DNA from 4 places in the Shewanella sp. DW31 genome. Region 1 is predicted to be linked to each of the others. Evidence: predicted binding sites of a transcription regulator. Region 1 holds the regulator's gene; each other region holds the start of a gene.
What was found. The regulator LexA, encoded in region 1, represses DNA repair genes until DNA is damaged. The targets are predictions, from matches to a motif close to TACTGTATNNNNATACAGTA.

Region 1 (4,220 bases):
ATCTTCACTATCCGCCAGATATCCCAATTCTTTGAGCTTCACGCTCAAAGTACCGTAGAGTTTTTTATCGTAGAACTCAGGCGCGGTAATACCATGTAAAGCCCCTAAACGCTGGGCGAGTAAATGGCTCTCAGACTCAAGTTCTGAGCGCTCCATCTTAGGTCTGTTCGCTAACAGATTGAAAATAATAGCGTAGCGTTGCAGAGTCTCGCTCACTGAACTGGCTAACAACAATAATTGGCTTGAGTGCTCAGGCACGACAGCTAAAGTATCTGTCTCAACCACTAAACCTTGCCCAATCAGGAAATCCAGTACTTGCTCAACATAGGCTGGTAAGTCTTTAATTCCCATGAAGAGTTCGGCTTTCAGCAGTGGATAAAAATCGGCAACGATTGAAACCACTTGCTGGCGCAGGATCTGTTCATTGTGGGTTAAACAACTCGCAATTAATGAAGGAACAATAAATAAGTGAATGATATTGTTACGATAGTAAGTCATAGACACAGCCTGACTCGCTTCGATAGACACTATTTCCCCTAAAGGATCGGCACTAACAACAAACTTGTTCAGCTCTAAACCTTGCTGCACTAAATGCTTACCATCACCTTCGGCAACAGATGTATAAGAAGTGTAAGGCACTTTTTTGAGTAGGGTCAGATACAAATCAAGCTGACGCTCCAGCAGACTACGTTCTAAGGCGTTTTGATCTGTCGCCAGTAAAACTAAGCTAGTCAAAGTCACAGAACTCGCGGCTGCGGCATCATTGATACGCGTCATCACCCGATTAGCCAGCACGTTTACCGCTGGCGTTAACCAACTTGGTTTCTGCTCGGGATCATCGGCCAACTCAGCACGCCAGTTTGGCGCACGCTCATTTAAGAAATTTTGCAGGGTAATAGGCTCGCCAAAATTCACATAACCTTGGCCGAAATTACCTAATTTACGAATGGCACCGAACACCTGCCACACAGATTCTTTTTTCTTTTTCTTACCGCTTAACTCTTTATGGTAAGTCGCTACTTCCATCACATGGTCATAGCCTAAATACACTGGCACAAGTGTGACAGGACGTTCAATACCGCGCAGTACGCTGTTCATCGTCATGGCGATCATGCCAGTTTTCGGCGCCAACAGACGGCCAGTACGTGAACGGCCACCTTCGGAGAAGTATTCCACCGAATAACCTTTAGCAAACAGCTGATCTAAATACTCACGAAATACTGCGGTGTACAGCTTGTTACCATTAAAACTACGGCGGATGAAGAAGGCACCACCGCGACGGAACATAGGTCCCGCGGGCCAGAAATTGAGGTTGATGCCAGCAGCAATGTGCGGCGGAACCATGCCTTGATAATACAAAATATACGATAACAGCAGGTAATCCATGTGGCTGCGATGGCAAGGCACATAAACAATCTCGTGGCCATCGTGGTGCAGCTGGCGAACTTGCTCGGCGCCTTTAATGTTGATCCCGCTGTAAAGCTTGTTCCACAGCCAAGTTAAGAAACGCTCGGCAATACGCACTAAACTGTCTGAGTAATCGGCAGCGATTTCATCGAGGTACTCAATAGCCGTCTCGCGCGCTTGGGTCTCAGAAATCTTTTTACTGGCCGCTTCTTCTTGAATCGCCTTGCGCAGCGACTCAGATTTGAGCAACGAATGAAACAGTGCTTGGCGGTTTGGCAGCACAGGCCCTGTCATTACTTTACGTTGACGACGGAAATGCACGCGCGCAACCCGTGCTAACTTATGGGCAATTCCCATGTCGGTGCCATGTTCGTCAGCCATGTAACGCAGGGATACGGCATTCGAAAACTGCACGAAGTTATGTCGACCTAAGAACAGAATCATCAAGCACTTGCGCAGCCAAGTCGGGTTTTCCCGCTCAAATACGGCCGCCTTCATAGTGTCGTCTTCTTTCCCTGGCGTGCGACCCCAATACAAGCTCACGGGTACTAGTTGAATATCTAATTCAGGACGTTCCTTATGCACGGCTAACAAACGCATAAAGCATTCGAGGAAAGGCTCATTACCAGCACGCTCGCCAAACAGTGGCTTACGTCCTTGAAGACAGACAACCCGAGGCGCAGTCACACCATTAGCCACTAGAGGCTCATAAGGGCTTGGTAAACCTAACTTAGCCGTTATTTCGCTCAAAGCAGCGATGTCACTGAGTGATTCTGTTTTCATCACATAAACAAGGGGTCTGGAAGCATCCAGATTCAGATCGGCAAAGGGATCCTGAGGCACCACAATAGTGTGCACTAAGTGTTTTTGGATCCAACGTAATGATTTCAACCAAAGAGAGTCGTGTTTAGGCATTATTCTTATGCAATTAAGTGCGTTTACTAGCCCGATAGAATACCAGACTATGGGCAATATTCGCTAATTCTCTCCAACATAGCTAAAAAGTGGTTAATACTTGCGCTGCAAATAATACTGTATATACTAACAGTAACTGTATAGAAAAACAGGAAACACCATGAGACCTTTGACGCCACGCCAAGCTGAAATTTTAGAGCTAATTAAACGAAATATTGCCGATACTGGCATGCCACCCACTCGGGCAGAAATCGCAACCCGTTTAGGTTTTAAGAGCGCCAATGCGGCTGAAGAACACCTTAAAGCGTTGGCGAAAAAGGGCTGCATTGAGATCATGCCAGGCACATCTCGGGGCATTCGTCTACCTGCGGAAATCGAAGATTTGACTGAAACAGGTTTACCGCTCATCGGCCAAGTGGCCGCGGGTGAACCTATCCTCGCCCAAGAACATGTTGAACAGTACTACCAAGTCGACCCAAGCATGTTCCATCCCGCCGCCGATTTTTTACTGCGAGTAAAAGGCGACAGCATGAAAAATATCGGCATTCTCGAAGGTGATTTGCTGGCAGTTCATAAAGTAGAACAAGCTAGAAATGGTCAAGTGGTTGTCGCTAGAGTCGATGACGATGTCACTGTTAAACGTTTCGAAAAAAAAGGTAATGTGGTCTATCTACATGCCGAAAATGAAGATTACTCCCCGATTAAAGTGGATTTAGGCTTCCAAAGTTTAACAATTGAAGGACTCGCCGTCGGTGTGATCCGTAATGGAGATTGGCTATGAATAAACTACTTGGCAATGCCCCCCGCCATCCGGGCTTGTGGCTCGATGAAGTCCGTGATGCCGACTATGACTGGCACCATGCGCCCATCGCCTGCATGCCAACTAAGACTCAAGGTCGCCAAGAATTAATTCATCTGAGTGCACAACTCGCTCAGTTAAGCCAACAGGGCCGTTGGTTAGTGCTCATCAACCCACCAAGTATTGGCTACAAGCAAATGCTCGCCAGTGCAGGTGTGCGTATGGATAGAGTCTTGCTGGTACATGCTAAAGATGAAGTCGAAACCCTGTGGGCGATGGAAAAAGCCCTGACAAGTGGTACGTCCAGTGCAGTCATTACTTGGACTCAATCATTAGATGCGCGGGATAATCGACGCCTACAAATCGTGGCTAAAAGTGCCCGAGCTATGGGCATAGTGCTTGAAGACGTAAACAGTCACTTACATGCCGACGTACGCATTGAGCAAGGCAATCTCTTCGGTCAGCAATCTTTTTTTAGCTCTGTACACTAAATATTCATTTAATTTTTTACCTTGAAAGCCGCCTCACCTATGAATGTGAGGCTTTTTTTGGCAATTTTTCAGATAATTAGATAAATAAGTGATCTTGATCAATATTTAAACAGCAAGTATGGTTGGTTAAGTCGGTGATGATATATCACCTTCCGTGGTCAATGAATCGAGTATTTATCGAACTCGAAGCGCCACTAAAAATAGAGAACAGATTTATTTCAGCAGTATGTGCCAGCGTGGCTAATTACCAGCAGTAACAATACTTGATTAAAAGTAACAGCCGCCAACGCACGTTGAAGTCAAAAAAGCTTTTTTGGGAACTGAAGAGTTTGCATAGAGTTGAGACTTACTGTGTTGCTCTTCTTTGTAGTTGCTATTCGCAATTGGCAGAGGAGAAGTCTTGTGAAGCAATTGTTGTATTGTTTACTCGTGGTGCTTTTCGCACCACCGTTGACCGCCGCGGACATGCGGTTCAACATGACCCCTGGCGTGACCGAGATCAGTGGCAAGGTTTATCACTTGCACATGACCATCTTGTATATCTGCTGCGCAATAGGCCTAGTGGTCTTTGGCGTCATGATTTACGCCATGATCAACCACAGAAAATC
Region 2 (4,220 bases), on a different contig from region 1:
CAAACCAGTTAACCTCTACAAAACAGGTTAAAACGCTACATTCGCCACCCTGCGCAACACATAAAGAACATTAAAAACACTATATTAACAGCAACTGCTTTGACGCAATATCCATGTAGTTTAGTTTCATTATCGAAAAAACAGGCTCGGCAATAGGGCCAATTTGCTTATCAATGTAGTATTGGTAATCAATTGGTGACGTTCTGTACAGTAAGGATTCCGGTCCATTTACAGTAATCAGATAATCAATCTGCGCCCCACGCTTGCCAAAAGAGGCATCTCCTGTTAAGTCGCATAATTGTTGAGCGACTTTAACATGGGGAGAAGATTTAGCCGTGTAATCTTCAATATTGCGTCGCATACGTTTGCGAAATACCAAATCATCATCCAACTCACCATCAAGCAGCTTTTCAAACACACTGGCCAAATAAACACTGATATCCCTTTGGTTAAACATCCGTTCATAGAGTGACTCTTGAACTTTGCGCGCTAAAGGGCTCCAATCACTGCGCACTTGCTCCATACCTTTAAAAGTAAGCTCAAGTTCATCGCTCGCATTACGCCACGCGCCAACATAACGTTTTTTACTGCCTTCTAACGACCCTCTTAAGGTCGGCATAAAAAACTGCTCATAGTGGCGTTCAAACTGTAACTCGAGAAAACTCTCAACTTGATGATCTTCAGCGATCTTAGCCTGCCACTTAGCATTAATTTCCCGCGCCAGAGTGTTACCTAAGGCGTTAATGTCTGAGAGATCAGGCTCGCTGCCAAGCCAGACAAAGGTCGAATCCGTATCGCCGTAAATCACTTGATAGCCCATCTCTTCTATCCATGCGCGGGTTTGTTTCATGATTTGATGGCCACGCATAGTGATCGAACTTGCTAACTTTGCATCGTGGAAAACACAACCTTGAGAACCTAAAACCCCATACAACGAGTTCATGATAATTTTTATCGCTTGGGATAAAGGCGCATTGTGCTCACTTTTGGCCTTTTCGCGCTGCTCAGATAATGTTTGGATAAGCTTAGGTAAAATGGGCTGTTGCCGACTGAAACGGCCACCGAGAAACCCCGCAACACAGTCAGACTCGGGCAATTGCAAACCTTCAATTAATCCCTTAGGGTCAATCAAAAAAGTACGAATAATGGAGGGATATAGACTTTTAAAATCGAACACTAAAATATGCTTATAAAGTCCCGGTACAGAATCCATCACATAGCCACCGGGGCTTTCGATCCCATCACTCGCAGGAGCATCGGGAGCGACGTAACCTGCTCGATGTAGATGCGGTAAATACAAATGATTAAATGCCGCCACCGAAGCCCCAACCCGCCCCAACTCTAAACCTGTTAGTTCAGCTCGCGCGAGGGCGAACTCCCATAATTGAGTATGACTAAAAATATCCCACACCAGACGGCTGTCAGTAAGATTGTAATGCGCTAATGCTTGTTTGTGGGCCTTAAACAGCTGATCAATTTCTTCAACGCGATTATCCACGTTATGAATGGCCTTGCCTTCACCTAATAATTTCCGCGAAACAAATTCCAACGAAAACCGCTCAAAATGATAGAAAGCGGCTTTAAGCCAATCGATACCATCGAGTACCACACGGCCCGGTAAAACTAAGGTTTCTGGCCGAAATTTATTATCGACTTTCCACTCAAGCTTTGCCCCGCCGCGGCCAATGGTGAGCGGAATACGATGTAATAATGCACGGCGTGACAATAGCGCGAGATCGAAACTCACCACTGACCAACCGATAATAAAGTCAGGATCAAACTCATGGAACCACGCGATTAATCGATGAATGAGTGCAGCCTCATCGGCCACCCATTCAATATATTCGGGAGAGTTTGATTCAGCCTCACCCACCATAATCACTTTTTCATAAGTCTGCTTGAGACTGTCTTGCTCTTCGTCTCGGCCACTGTATTGACCATATAGTGCAACTGAATAGAGTAAACCTTCAAAACTACATTCAAAATCCAGTGAAATACAGCGCAAATGTACAGCCGTTAAAGGGGCAATACTCTTAGCCCGCTCGGCGATAAACACGGGCAGCGAGTTAGCCTCAAGACTGTCGCTAGTCGGCGCAGAGAAATGCCCTAAAAACGCCACATCAAGTGCCACAAACCGCTCGATTAAATAACGCTGTTCAGGGCGAATGTCGGCTTCAAATAAAGGGATGTCGGCATCTTTAGCGATGCGCTGTAAGGTACGTAAACTATTGCTAGATTTAGCATAAACACCACTAACCGCGCCGCCTTTAAAGCTTTTGAGTGCTAACGGTACAAACCGCAATGCTTGACCCGGCGTTTGCAACTGCAAAGCCGTGACATCAGTTTGATGACAAAAACAAATGTGTTCAGTGCCTTGCACTTCCACCAGCACAGGGCCTTGGGCGGTAGCCAGATAATACTGCAACACTAAACTCCCATGACGATGAATCGCATGGCGTGTTAAGACTCGACCTTGTACACTAACGGCCGCGGTAGCCTCTGACTTCATCACATGGGTTCCCAAATCGCATAGCTAGTCAATTTAGATGGTTCCTCAATTTAAATGCCGCCAAATGGCAGAAAAGTTTCTTAGGCTATGCAATCACTGTTATTATGTACAGCATTAATTCGATAAAGTAGTGACGCATGTTACCTGACAATGTAAAAACCCAGATCCGCGCCATCTATAAGGATATCGCTACCGCCTTGCCTAATTTTAGGCCGCGCCGCGAACAAAACTATATGGTGGCGGAAATCTCTAAGACCCTCGCCGGCGACTATGATAAAGATAGGCGCATCATTGTGGTCGAAGCAGGCACTGGGATCGGTAAATCATTGTCTTACATCCTCGGTACCATTCCACTGGCATTAGCGAGCAAGAAAAAGGTCTGCATCGCTACCGCAACCGTCGCCTTGCAAGAACAATTACTGCATAAAGATTTACCCTTTTTTCTTGAGCAATCCGGCTTAAATTTCCGTTTTGGCTTAGTTAAAGGTCGACAACGTTATGTATGTCTATCGAAACTGGCGATGCTCATCGGTGACGACAACAGTACACAAATGGCCATGTGGCAAACTAAACCTGACAATAGCCAAGTGGCTATGATGCATGGCCTGTTAAAAGACTATAACGAAGGTCGCTGGAACGGCGAAATCGATACCTTAGCCGTGCCGCTGCCCGATCACCTGTGGCAACAAATCGCCTGCGACAAACACAGCTGTCATCGTCAAGTCGCCAGCCACAGAAATTGCCCGTTCCATAAAGCCCGCGAAGATGTTGATACCTGGGACGTGCTCATCGCCAACCACAGCTTGTTATTTGCCGATTTAGAATTAGGTGGCGGCGTGATTTTGCCCGATCCCGAAGACGTGTTTTATGTTATCGACGAGGCACATCACTTACCGATTGTGGCGAGGGATTTCTCCAGTGCGCAGGCCACGCTGAGGGGTGCCTGCGACTGGCTCGAAAAAATTGGTAAAACCTGCGCAAAGTTACAAAACCAAATAAAGAGCAACAATATCATTGCCCCCGCGCAGGCGATGCAAGATCATTTAGGCGATCTTATCGCCCAGCTCAATCAAGTGGCCCACTACTGCGATACCCAGACAAAGCACTTTGCCAATCCTGAAAACCGTCTGCGTTTTGAGCACGGCAAACTGCCGGACTCATTACTCATTCTCGCCGAAAACCTCGCTGTTACCTCTAATCTAGCCCTCAAACAGTTTAATAAAATGCTGTCACTGCTGGCCGAAGCGATTAAAGATGGCGACATTCCTAAACATCAATCCGAAGCGCTATTGGCCGAAACTGGATTTATGCTGCAAAGGCTCGAGAATCTACAAAAATTGTGGAAGATGATGGCCAAGGAAGATAAACATAAAGGTGCACCTATGGCGCGCTGGGTTGAGTTCATCACAGGTAAACAAGTGGATTATCTGTTTAGCGCCTCACCTATCGAAGTCGGCTTTATGCTGGAATCCATGCTGTGGCAAAAGGCCGCAGGCGTAGTCTTATGTAGCGCCACGCTGCGCGCACTCAATAACTTTGACCATTTCGTGCATCAAGTAGGTTTGTCACTCAACGATGGCAGTCGTTATTTAGCCTTACAATCGCCCTTCGATTACCCCAATAATGCGACACTTTATTTACCCAAAATGCGCACTGAGCCGACGGATGATGCCTATACGGCTGAACTTGCCGAACAAATCATCACCCTTAT
Region 3 (4,220 bases), on a different contig from region 1:
TAGAAAATAACTCTGGCGCCTTTGACTGCATAAACTCAATAAAGACTCTTACCTTTAGCGGCTGCTGGCTGCGCTGATGATATAAAATCGAAATTCGCCTCTGTTCGCCAATCCATTCAGGCAGTAATACTTTAAGTTTTCCCTCTTTAATCTGCTGTTTTACAAATAGTTCAGGACCATACAAGATCCCACCATGGCCTAAAGTAGCCTGAATCGCTCCGTGTAAGTCCGTGAGGGTGAGCTTAGTCGGGCCATTAAAATAAAAAGACTCGCCGCTTGGATGCTTTAAATGCCAATTAAACAGCGGCCAGACTTTTATCAGTTGATGGGCTTCAAGATCATCGGGATGCTCAAGTTTAGGTGCCTGAGCCAAATATTCTGGTGTGGCAAACAGGCAATAGTCGAGCTCGCCTAAGGTACTCGACACCCAAGAAGAATCAGGCTGAGCACCGCCAACAATCGCCACATCTATGCCTTTGTCGATCAAATCGACTAACTCATTGCTCTGGGAAATGTGCAAACGGATATCTGGATACAAACGGCCAAACTCATTCAATGCCTGAATAAACACAATGGAAATAATCGAAATCGGTGCGGCGATGCGCAGGGTTCCCTCGGGTTTATCACTGCCTAAACCACTTAGTTCATCAAATTGAGCAACCACACTCTGGTAGCGTTGAAAGAGCGCCAGCCCTTCCTCCGTCAATCGTAACTTGCGGGTACTGCGCATAAAGAGCTGTTTATCGAGCTTCTCTTCCAACTTCGCTAACTTGCGGCTCACAGTGGCGATGGGCATATCGAGCTCCTTCGCCGCCTGCGAAAAACTGCCCGCATTGACTAAATGCACAAAAAGATAGACAAGTTGTAGTTCAGCGCCTAAATCATCACTCATTGCATATCCTAATTTCACATATTGGGTATTGACGTTAAAACGCTAAATTCACTAAGTGATTGTGTTTTAAACATTGAATTATTCACTTATACGACCATAGCGCAATAGCCTTAGATTGAAATGGTATGTTATTTTGTGGCGAGTTTTACTGCGCTGGCGCTAAATCTGGCTCTAAAGTGACATAAAAAGAAGCAAGTGCTGTAACTCTGTCCACCAAGAATCATAGCGACAGTAAAATGACGACGGTGGGCGAGTTTATTCAAATTTAATCGTAAGGATGAGTGAGGGAAATGACCATTTTAACCCCTCTGTTTGCCGTCTTCGGGATCATGTTGCTCGGCACACTAGTGCAAAAACTAAAACTCTTGCCCATCGATACGGATCAAGTGCTGAACCAATATGTCTACTACATTGCGTTCCCCGCGATCATGCTTATCGCCCTCGCGCAGCAACCGATTGATGAAATTTTGCAATGGGGATTTATTGCGGGCTACAGCACAGCTATGGTGATCACTTATCTTGTCTGCCTTGGATTCTCGCTGATTGCTAACCCTAAACAGCATGCAGTTGCCGCCATTCGAGCCCTCAATGCCACCTTTGGTAATACGGCATTTATTGGTATTCCACTGCTCATCATCCTCTTTCCGCAGCAGCAAAGTGCCTTAGTCGCCGCCGCGATTGCCAGCTTATTATCCGTGCTGATGTTTGCCGTCGCCTTAGTCTCGATGGAACTGGCCACTAACACCCAAAGACAACACCACGCCTTAATCATAATGGCAATGGCGGTCGGTAAAAACCCTATCGTTATTGGTAGCTTAATTGGCGTCGGCATTTCGGCGCTAGAGATAAAACTGCCGTCAGGGCTGGCGCTAATGATCCAGCAAATAGGCAATACCTCAAGCCCCTGCGCCCTATTTGCTATCGGCATGGTACTCGCCAAAGCGATGCGCTACCAGAAAGATAGCAGCGTATTTAGCCCCAAGAATTTTATCGAACTGAGCCTTATCAACCTCTTCAAGCTGGCTATCCAACCGGCACTCGTCTACTTTATGCTTAACCGTTTTGGAGTAAGTGGTGACTACCTGATCATGGGCGTGATCTTGAGCGCACTGCCCACCGCGGCTAGCGTGTACTTACTCGCCCAGCGTTATAACACTCAGGCTTCAACCAGTGCTCAAGGCATTCTATTTGGCACCTTAGTCACTTTCTTCAGTTTACCTATCTTAGAAAGTTTAGTAAGAACCTATGCATAATCAGTTAATTAAAAATATTTACTGCCGATAATGCCGATTATTTACCCAAGCCACTTTACTGTATATAAAATCAGTATATACTGTTTATCAATACAGTGGTTTGGTATGTTTTTCGACAGGAATTCACTATGCTTTGCCAACTCAGCATTAATAACTTCGCTATCGTCCGTTTTTTAGAACTGGATTTTCGCCCCGGTATGACCAGCATCACAGGTGAAACCGGTGCGGGTAAATCGATTGCCATCGATGCGCTAGGCCTATGCCTAGGCAATCGCGCCGATGCCAGTAGTGTTCGCCCCGGAGCCAATAAAACCGAGGTCAGCGCCCGCTTTTCCTTGGATGATATTCCACTGGCAAAACGTTGGTTAGAAGATAACGATCTTGAACTCGATGATGAGTGCATCCTACGTCGGACTATTGGTAGCGATGGCCGTTCACGCGCCTACATCAATGGTAATCCAGTGCCGCTGACGCAGCTAAAATTACTGGGTCAGTTGCTTATCGGTATTCACGGTCAACATGCGCACCATGCAATGTTAAAAAGTGAACATCAACTCACCCTGCTCGACAGTTATGCCAACCACAGATTGCTTATCGATACGGTTGCCGCCAGTTTTCAACGCTGCAAGCAAATTGAGGCCGATCTAAAGCAACTCGAAGCCTCCCAGCATGAACGTATTGCCCGTAAGCAATTAGTGCAATATCAAGTAGAAGAACTCGATGAGTTTGATCTTAAAGTTGATGAGTTCGATGAGATTGAGCAAGAGCACAAACGCTTAGCCAATGGCACTGAGTTGATTGATACCTGTCAAGCGAGCTTAGATATACTCACTGAAGGCGAAGAGAACAACATAGAGTCGCTGCTCAATCGAGTCATTTCCCTCGCCGAAGACCTGCAAAGCTACGATCCTGCATTAAGCAATATCAACACTATGCTCAATGATGCCTTAATCCAAGTGCAAGAAAGTGCAGGCGAATTACAGCACTATTTGAGTAAGCTTGAACTCGATCCAACCCACTTTGCCTATTTAGAAGAACGGCTATCAAAAGCCATGCAACTGGCGCGTAAGCATCATGTTAGCCCGAATAAACTGGCCGAGCATCATTTAGCATTAAAGGCTGAGCTAAGCACCTTAGACAGTGATGAAAGTAAACTTGAAGAAATTCAGCTTCAAGTCGAGGCAAGTAGAGCCGCTTATCTTAGCAATGCGCAAAAGCTCAGCCAAAGCCGTGCCCGCTATGCTAAAGAACTCGACAAACTGGTGACTCAGTCAATCCACGAACTGAATATGCCTAAGGGTAAATTTACGATCGAAGTCAATTTCCACCCCGAGCAAATGTCAGCCAATGGCAGTGACAATATCGAATTTATGGTAACCACTAACCCTGGCCAACCCTTGCAACCGATTTCGAAAGTCGCGTCTGGCGGTGAGCTCTCACGGATAGGGCTAGGGATCCAAGTGATTACCGCGAAGAAAGTTGCCACACCGACATTGATTTTCGATGAGGTGGATGTCGGGATTTCCGGCCCCACCGCAGCAGTGGTGGGCCGCATGTTACGCAGCTTAGGGGAATCGACCCAAGTACTGTGCGTGACTCACTTGCCGCAAGTTGCGGGCAATGGTCATCAACACATGTTCGTCGATAAATTTAATAAGGCAGGCAGTACTGAGACCACAATGAAATCGCTCGATCGTGAGCAGCGTATCCAAGAGCTTGCAAGACTGTTAGGTGGCGATACTATCACCAGCAATACCCTCGCGAACGCAAGGGAACTGCTGCAATAGTAGTATGGATCAGATAACGGATGAGGTCGCTAAACGCTTGAATCTACACACTCTATATCACAAGCTAAGGGGCTATATCAAAAACTAAGGGGTAGTTGTTGGCCATGCTAACTAACATGTCGGGTTAACGATAATGTTAGCTAACACACCAGACTAGCCCTTGCAGACAAATAAACGAAAACACGCCCGCTAACACATCGTCAATCATAATGCCAAAGCCACCATGAACTTTAGCATCGAGCCATCGAATAGGCCAAGGTTTGATGATGTCGAAAAAGCGAAATAAAC
Region 4 (4,220 bases), on a different contig from region 1:
GGCCCAAATAAGAGTAGTAGGTCACTATGTTTCAGACCTTAAAGATCAATACCTCAGCGTTAAAGTATTCATTTAACTGGCTAGTCCTCGTGGGACTGGCCTTTTTTGTTTCAGCCTGTTCAAAGCAAAACGAAGTCATTTCGTTGGCCGGCAGCACTATGGGCACGACTTATCACATTAAAGTCGTTCCGAATGAGCAGATGCCGACGGCGCAGTTACTTCAAGCGGAGATTGATTTAGCCCTTGAGCTAGTCAATGACCAGATGTCGACCTATCGGCCTAATTCAGAATTATCCCGTTTCAACCAATTGCCATTGGAGCAAAGCGTTGAAGTCTCACCGGATACCATAAAAGTGGTGCAAGAGGGAATACGTTTATATCAAGTGACGGATAAGGCACTTGATATTACCTTAGGTCCTTTAGTTAATCTGTGGGGTTTTGGACCTGATAAGCGTCCAACGAAAGTTCCGACACAGGCTGATATTGATGCGGCTAAAGCCAAAACAGGGATTAGTGAACTTTCCATTGAAGGCAACCGTCTAAGTAAGCACAACACCCATTTATATGTAGATTTATCATCAATCGCGAAGGGATTTGGGGTTGATAAGATCGCTTCCATTCTTGATAAATACCACGCGACAGGGTATTTAGTTGAAATCGGTGGCGAACTGAGTATCAAAGGTGCCAAAGGTGATGGAAGCTCTTGGCGTGTTGCTATAGAGCAACCGACCAATGATGGCTCTGAAGCCGTACAGCAGGTTATTGCACCTGGTACTATGGCGATGGCGACCTCTGGTGATTATCGTAATTATTATGAAGAAGACGGCCAACGTTTTACGCATATAATCGATCCGCGTACTGGTTTACCGATAAATCATAAGTTAGCATCCGTGACGGTATTGCATCAAAATTGTATGACGGCCGACGGTTTTGCGACGGCCATGATGGTTTTGGGCACAGAAGCATCATTGGAGCTTGCCAAGAAGGAACACTTGGCGATAATGCTAATCGAAAAGCAAGGCGACGGATTTAAGGTCTATTACAGCGACGCCTTCAAGCCTTTCCTTATTTAGTTTTTGGAGTAAACCATGACCTCTTTTATCGCGGCATTTGTGATCTTGTTAGTCTTCTTTTTGCTCATGTCGATTGGTTATCTTATCAAGCGCAAAGCCGTTGAAGGAAGTTGTGGCGGTTTAGGTGTTCTAGGGATTGAAAAAGCGTGTGATTGTGATGACCCTTGTGACAAACGTAAACGTCGTATGGCCGCTGAAGAAGCGCGTCGTGAGAAGTTAACGAAAGACCGCATTATCTAAATAGTCTTGATTCGATCATAGCCTCCAATTTAGGGGGCTATTTTTTTGCCTCGTATTTTCTTACACGGGTTAATCATTTGAGATTTATCCTTGGGATTAGAGTGGGATAGCAAGTTAATCTAAGCAGGAATGAGAATGCTTTTCATCATTAAGTGAGTGAAATATAAAGATAATTTGAGTTGGTCGATAAATTGTACTAGGCTAGAAGCTTGATTTAGATCAATCTTTTCACGCTTACCAAGGATAGTAACTTATGAAAGGTCATCCTAAAGTGGTTGGGCAACTGAATCGGGTGCTTACCTGTGAGTTGACCGCAATCAATCAATATTTCCTCCATGCCCGCATGTTTAAACATTGGGGCTTAGAGAAGTTAAACCACGTCGAATACAAAAAATCCATCCAAGATATGAAGCACGCCGATAAGCTCATCGAGCGAGTGCTGTTTTTGGAAGGTCTACCTAATCTGCAACAACTCGAAAAACTTCGCATTGGTGAACATAGCCAAGAGATGCTCGACTGCGATCTGGCCATGGTGCAAGAGCAGCTTACATTGCTGCGTGATGCGATCAGCTTGTGTGAAGCCGAACAGGACTATGTGAGCCGCGATCTGCTGGAAGATATTCTCGAAGACGAAGAAGAGCACTTAGATTGGCTCGAGTCGCAGCAAGAGCTCATTACGCTAACCGGTATTCAAAATTATCTACAATCGCAAATTAGCGACCAATAGGAGCAAGATATGAAAGGCGATAAAGACGTTATCGATGCGTTAAATCGACTCCTAACGGGAGAACTCTCGGCAATGGATCAGTATTTTGTCCATGCCCATATGTATGAAGATTGGGGCCTGAATGAACTCTATGAGCGTATCGCCCATGAGTCAGATGATGAGAAAGCCCATGCAGCCAAATTAGTGCAGCGCATTTTATTCCTCGAAGGTACACCCAATGTTGCCGCCCGTGAGGCATTGAACATAGGTAAAGATGTAGAAGAGATGCTACGTAATGATCTCGCCTACGAATACAAGGTCGCGGACGATTTGCGCAAAGTGATTGCACTGTGTGAGCAGAAGCAAGATTACCAGACACGTGAAATCCTTGAAGTATTACTTGACGATACAGAGTCTGACCATATGTATTGGCTCGAAAAACAACTTGGGCTTATTGACCGTGTTGGATTGCAAAACTACCTGCAAACTAAGATGTGAGCCTTAGATTGTTAGGTTGAGTAAATACCTAGGCCACTGAGTGTAATGGCCTAGGAAACTCAGTTATTAAGCATGTCTGTTGTTCCTCACACTTGTCTTGTTCTCTTTTCCAGCGCTAGGCTACATCTTATTGGCCCCAAATCTATCAGGAATACTTGATTACTGTTTTTATATACAGTATTTTGGCGTTGGAGGAATTCAACGTGCGAAAAATTATTCATATCGATATGGACTGCTATTTTGCTGCAGTGGAAATGCGCGACTTTCCTGAGTACCGTGGCAAGCCTTTAGCCGTAGGCGGCAGTAGCGACCGTCGCGGTGTTATCAGTACTTGCAGTTACGAGGCACGTAAATTCGGTGTACGTTCAGCAATGGCAACGGCTTATGCCTTTAAGTTGTGCCCTGAGCTGATTTTAGTTCCGGGTCGGATGCAAGTTTACAAAGAAGTGTCGCTACAAATTCGTGAAATATTTTCCCGCTATACCCAATTAATCGAGCCGCTTTCCTTAGATGAAGCTTATTTGGATGTGAGTGAGTGCCAACAATATAAGGGCTCTGCGACCTTGATTGCCCAAGCGATTCGTCGCGATATCTTAACCGAAACGGGTTTAACCGCATCGGCGGGTATCGCGCCAGTAAAATTTTTAGCTAAGGTCGCCTCGGATCTGAACAAGCCAAACGGCCAATATGTCATTACACCAGAGACGCTTTCTGAGTTTGTTAAGACCTTATCGCTGCGTAAAATTCCCGGTGTTGGTAAAGTCACCGCCGAAAAGCTCTCTTCGCTCGGGCTCAATACCTGTGGTGATGTGCAAGCTTATTCTAAACCTGAGCTCTTAGCGCGATTCGGTAAGTTTGGTGGTGTGTTGATTGAGCGTTCCCAAGGCATAGATGAACGGGGGATTTCTGCCGACAGAGAGCGCAAATCAGTGGGGGTTGAAACCACGTTAGCAAAGGATATTTATAGCTTAGAGCAGTGCCAGCAGGTGATGCCGAGTTTGATCCAAGAACTGTCCTTGCGTTTAAGTCGCAGTGCTAAGGAACGCAAAATACATAAACAGGTGGTCAAACTTAAGTTTAACGATTTCAAGCAGACTACAATTGAGCACCGGAGCGATGAAGTCTCGATTGTAATGTTCTATGAGCTACTCGCACAGGCTATGGAAAGGCAAGAAGGCCGCGGCATTCGTCTATTGGGGATTTCAGTTGGCCTTACTGATTCTACTCTTGTCGTCGCCACAAGCTTAAACGGCCAGACTCAGCTGGATTTAGCACTCTAGCCGTTTATTGAGTCGATAAGCCGCAGACTCATGCCTGCATTGGCTCAATAAGCCTCGGGTGGATTCGCCAACATAAAATCAATTAACAGTCTGACTCGTAAGGGCAGGTTGTCTCGATCGCGATACATCAAGTAGGCGGTACGCGGAATACCTTGCCACTCGGGCAGTATTTGAATGAGTTTGCCACTTCGTATCTGTTCACTCGCCATGCTGATGGGTATGAGTCCAATCCCAAGCCCCGCCACCACGGCCTGACAGGCAATCGCCATATCATCGACGGCTAGTTTGATATTCCCCCTTGGTTCAAACTCGACATTTTGCCCTGTGCTATTGTGCTGTAAACGCCACGTTTTTGTGGGCTTGGCGATGATAACCGGATGCTGATCCAGCTCTTCAATGGATTGCAGCGCATGCCACTGCGTT

Region 2: a site for LexA is predicted at 2,604-2,623, ahead of dinG (ATP-dependent DNA helicase DinG). Genes of this name have one in related genera too.
Region 3: a site for LexA is predicted at 2,224-2,243, ahead of recN (DNA repair protein RecN). Genes of this name have one in related genera too.
Region 4: a site for LexA is predicted at 2,678-2,697, ahead of dinB (DNA polymerase IV). Genes of this name have one in related genera too.

Annotation. Positions count from the first base shown of each region.
Region 1 is NZ_JADWMP020000005.1:78,899-83,118, forward strand. Features, by position in the region: gene plsB (glycerol-3-phosphate 1-O-acyltransferase PlsB) at 1-2,322, opposite strand, end outside; gene lexA (transcriptional repressor LexA) at 2,483-3,103, shown strand; gene GWI56_RS06035 (SulA-like leucine-rich domain-containing protein) at 3,100-3,612, shown strand; gene coxB (cytochrome c oxidase subunit II) at 4,015-4,220, shown strand, end outside.
Region 2 is NZ_JADWMP020000003.1:110,833-115,052, reverse strand. Features, by position in the region: gene GWI56_RS04015 (DNA polymerase II) at 80-2,509, opposite strand; gene dinG (ATP-dependent DNA helicase DinG) at 2,647-4,220, shown strand, end outside.
Region 3 is NZ_JADWMP020000011.1:36,027-40,246, forward strand. Features, by position in the region: gene lldR (LysR family transcriptional regulator LldR) at 1-892, opposite strand, end outside; gene GWI56_RS10965 (AEC family transporter) at 1,183-2,145, shown strand; gene recN (DNA repair protein RecN) at 2,274-3,932, shown strand; gene GWI56_RS10975 (phosphatidylglycerophosphatase A) at 4,069-4,220, opposite strand, start outside.
Region 4 is NZ_JADWMP020000012.1:47,167-51,386, forward strand. Features, by position in the region: gene GWI56_RS11630 (FAD:protein FMN transferase) at 27-1,073, shown strand; gene nqrM ((Na+)-NQR maturation NqrM) at 1,089-1,313, shown strand; gene bfr (bacterioferritin) at 1,567-2,040, shown strand; gene bfr (bacterioferritin) at 2,050-2,517, shown strand; gene dinB (DNA polymerase IV) at 2,721-3,797, shown strand; gene GWI56_RS11655 (LysR family transcriptional regulator) at 3,842-4,220, opposite strand, start outside.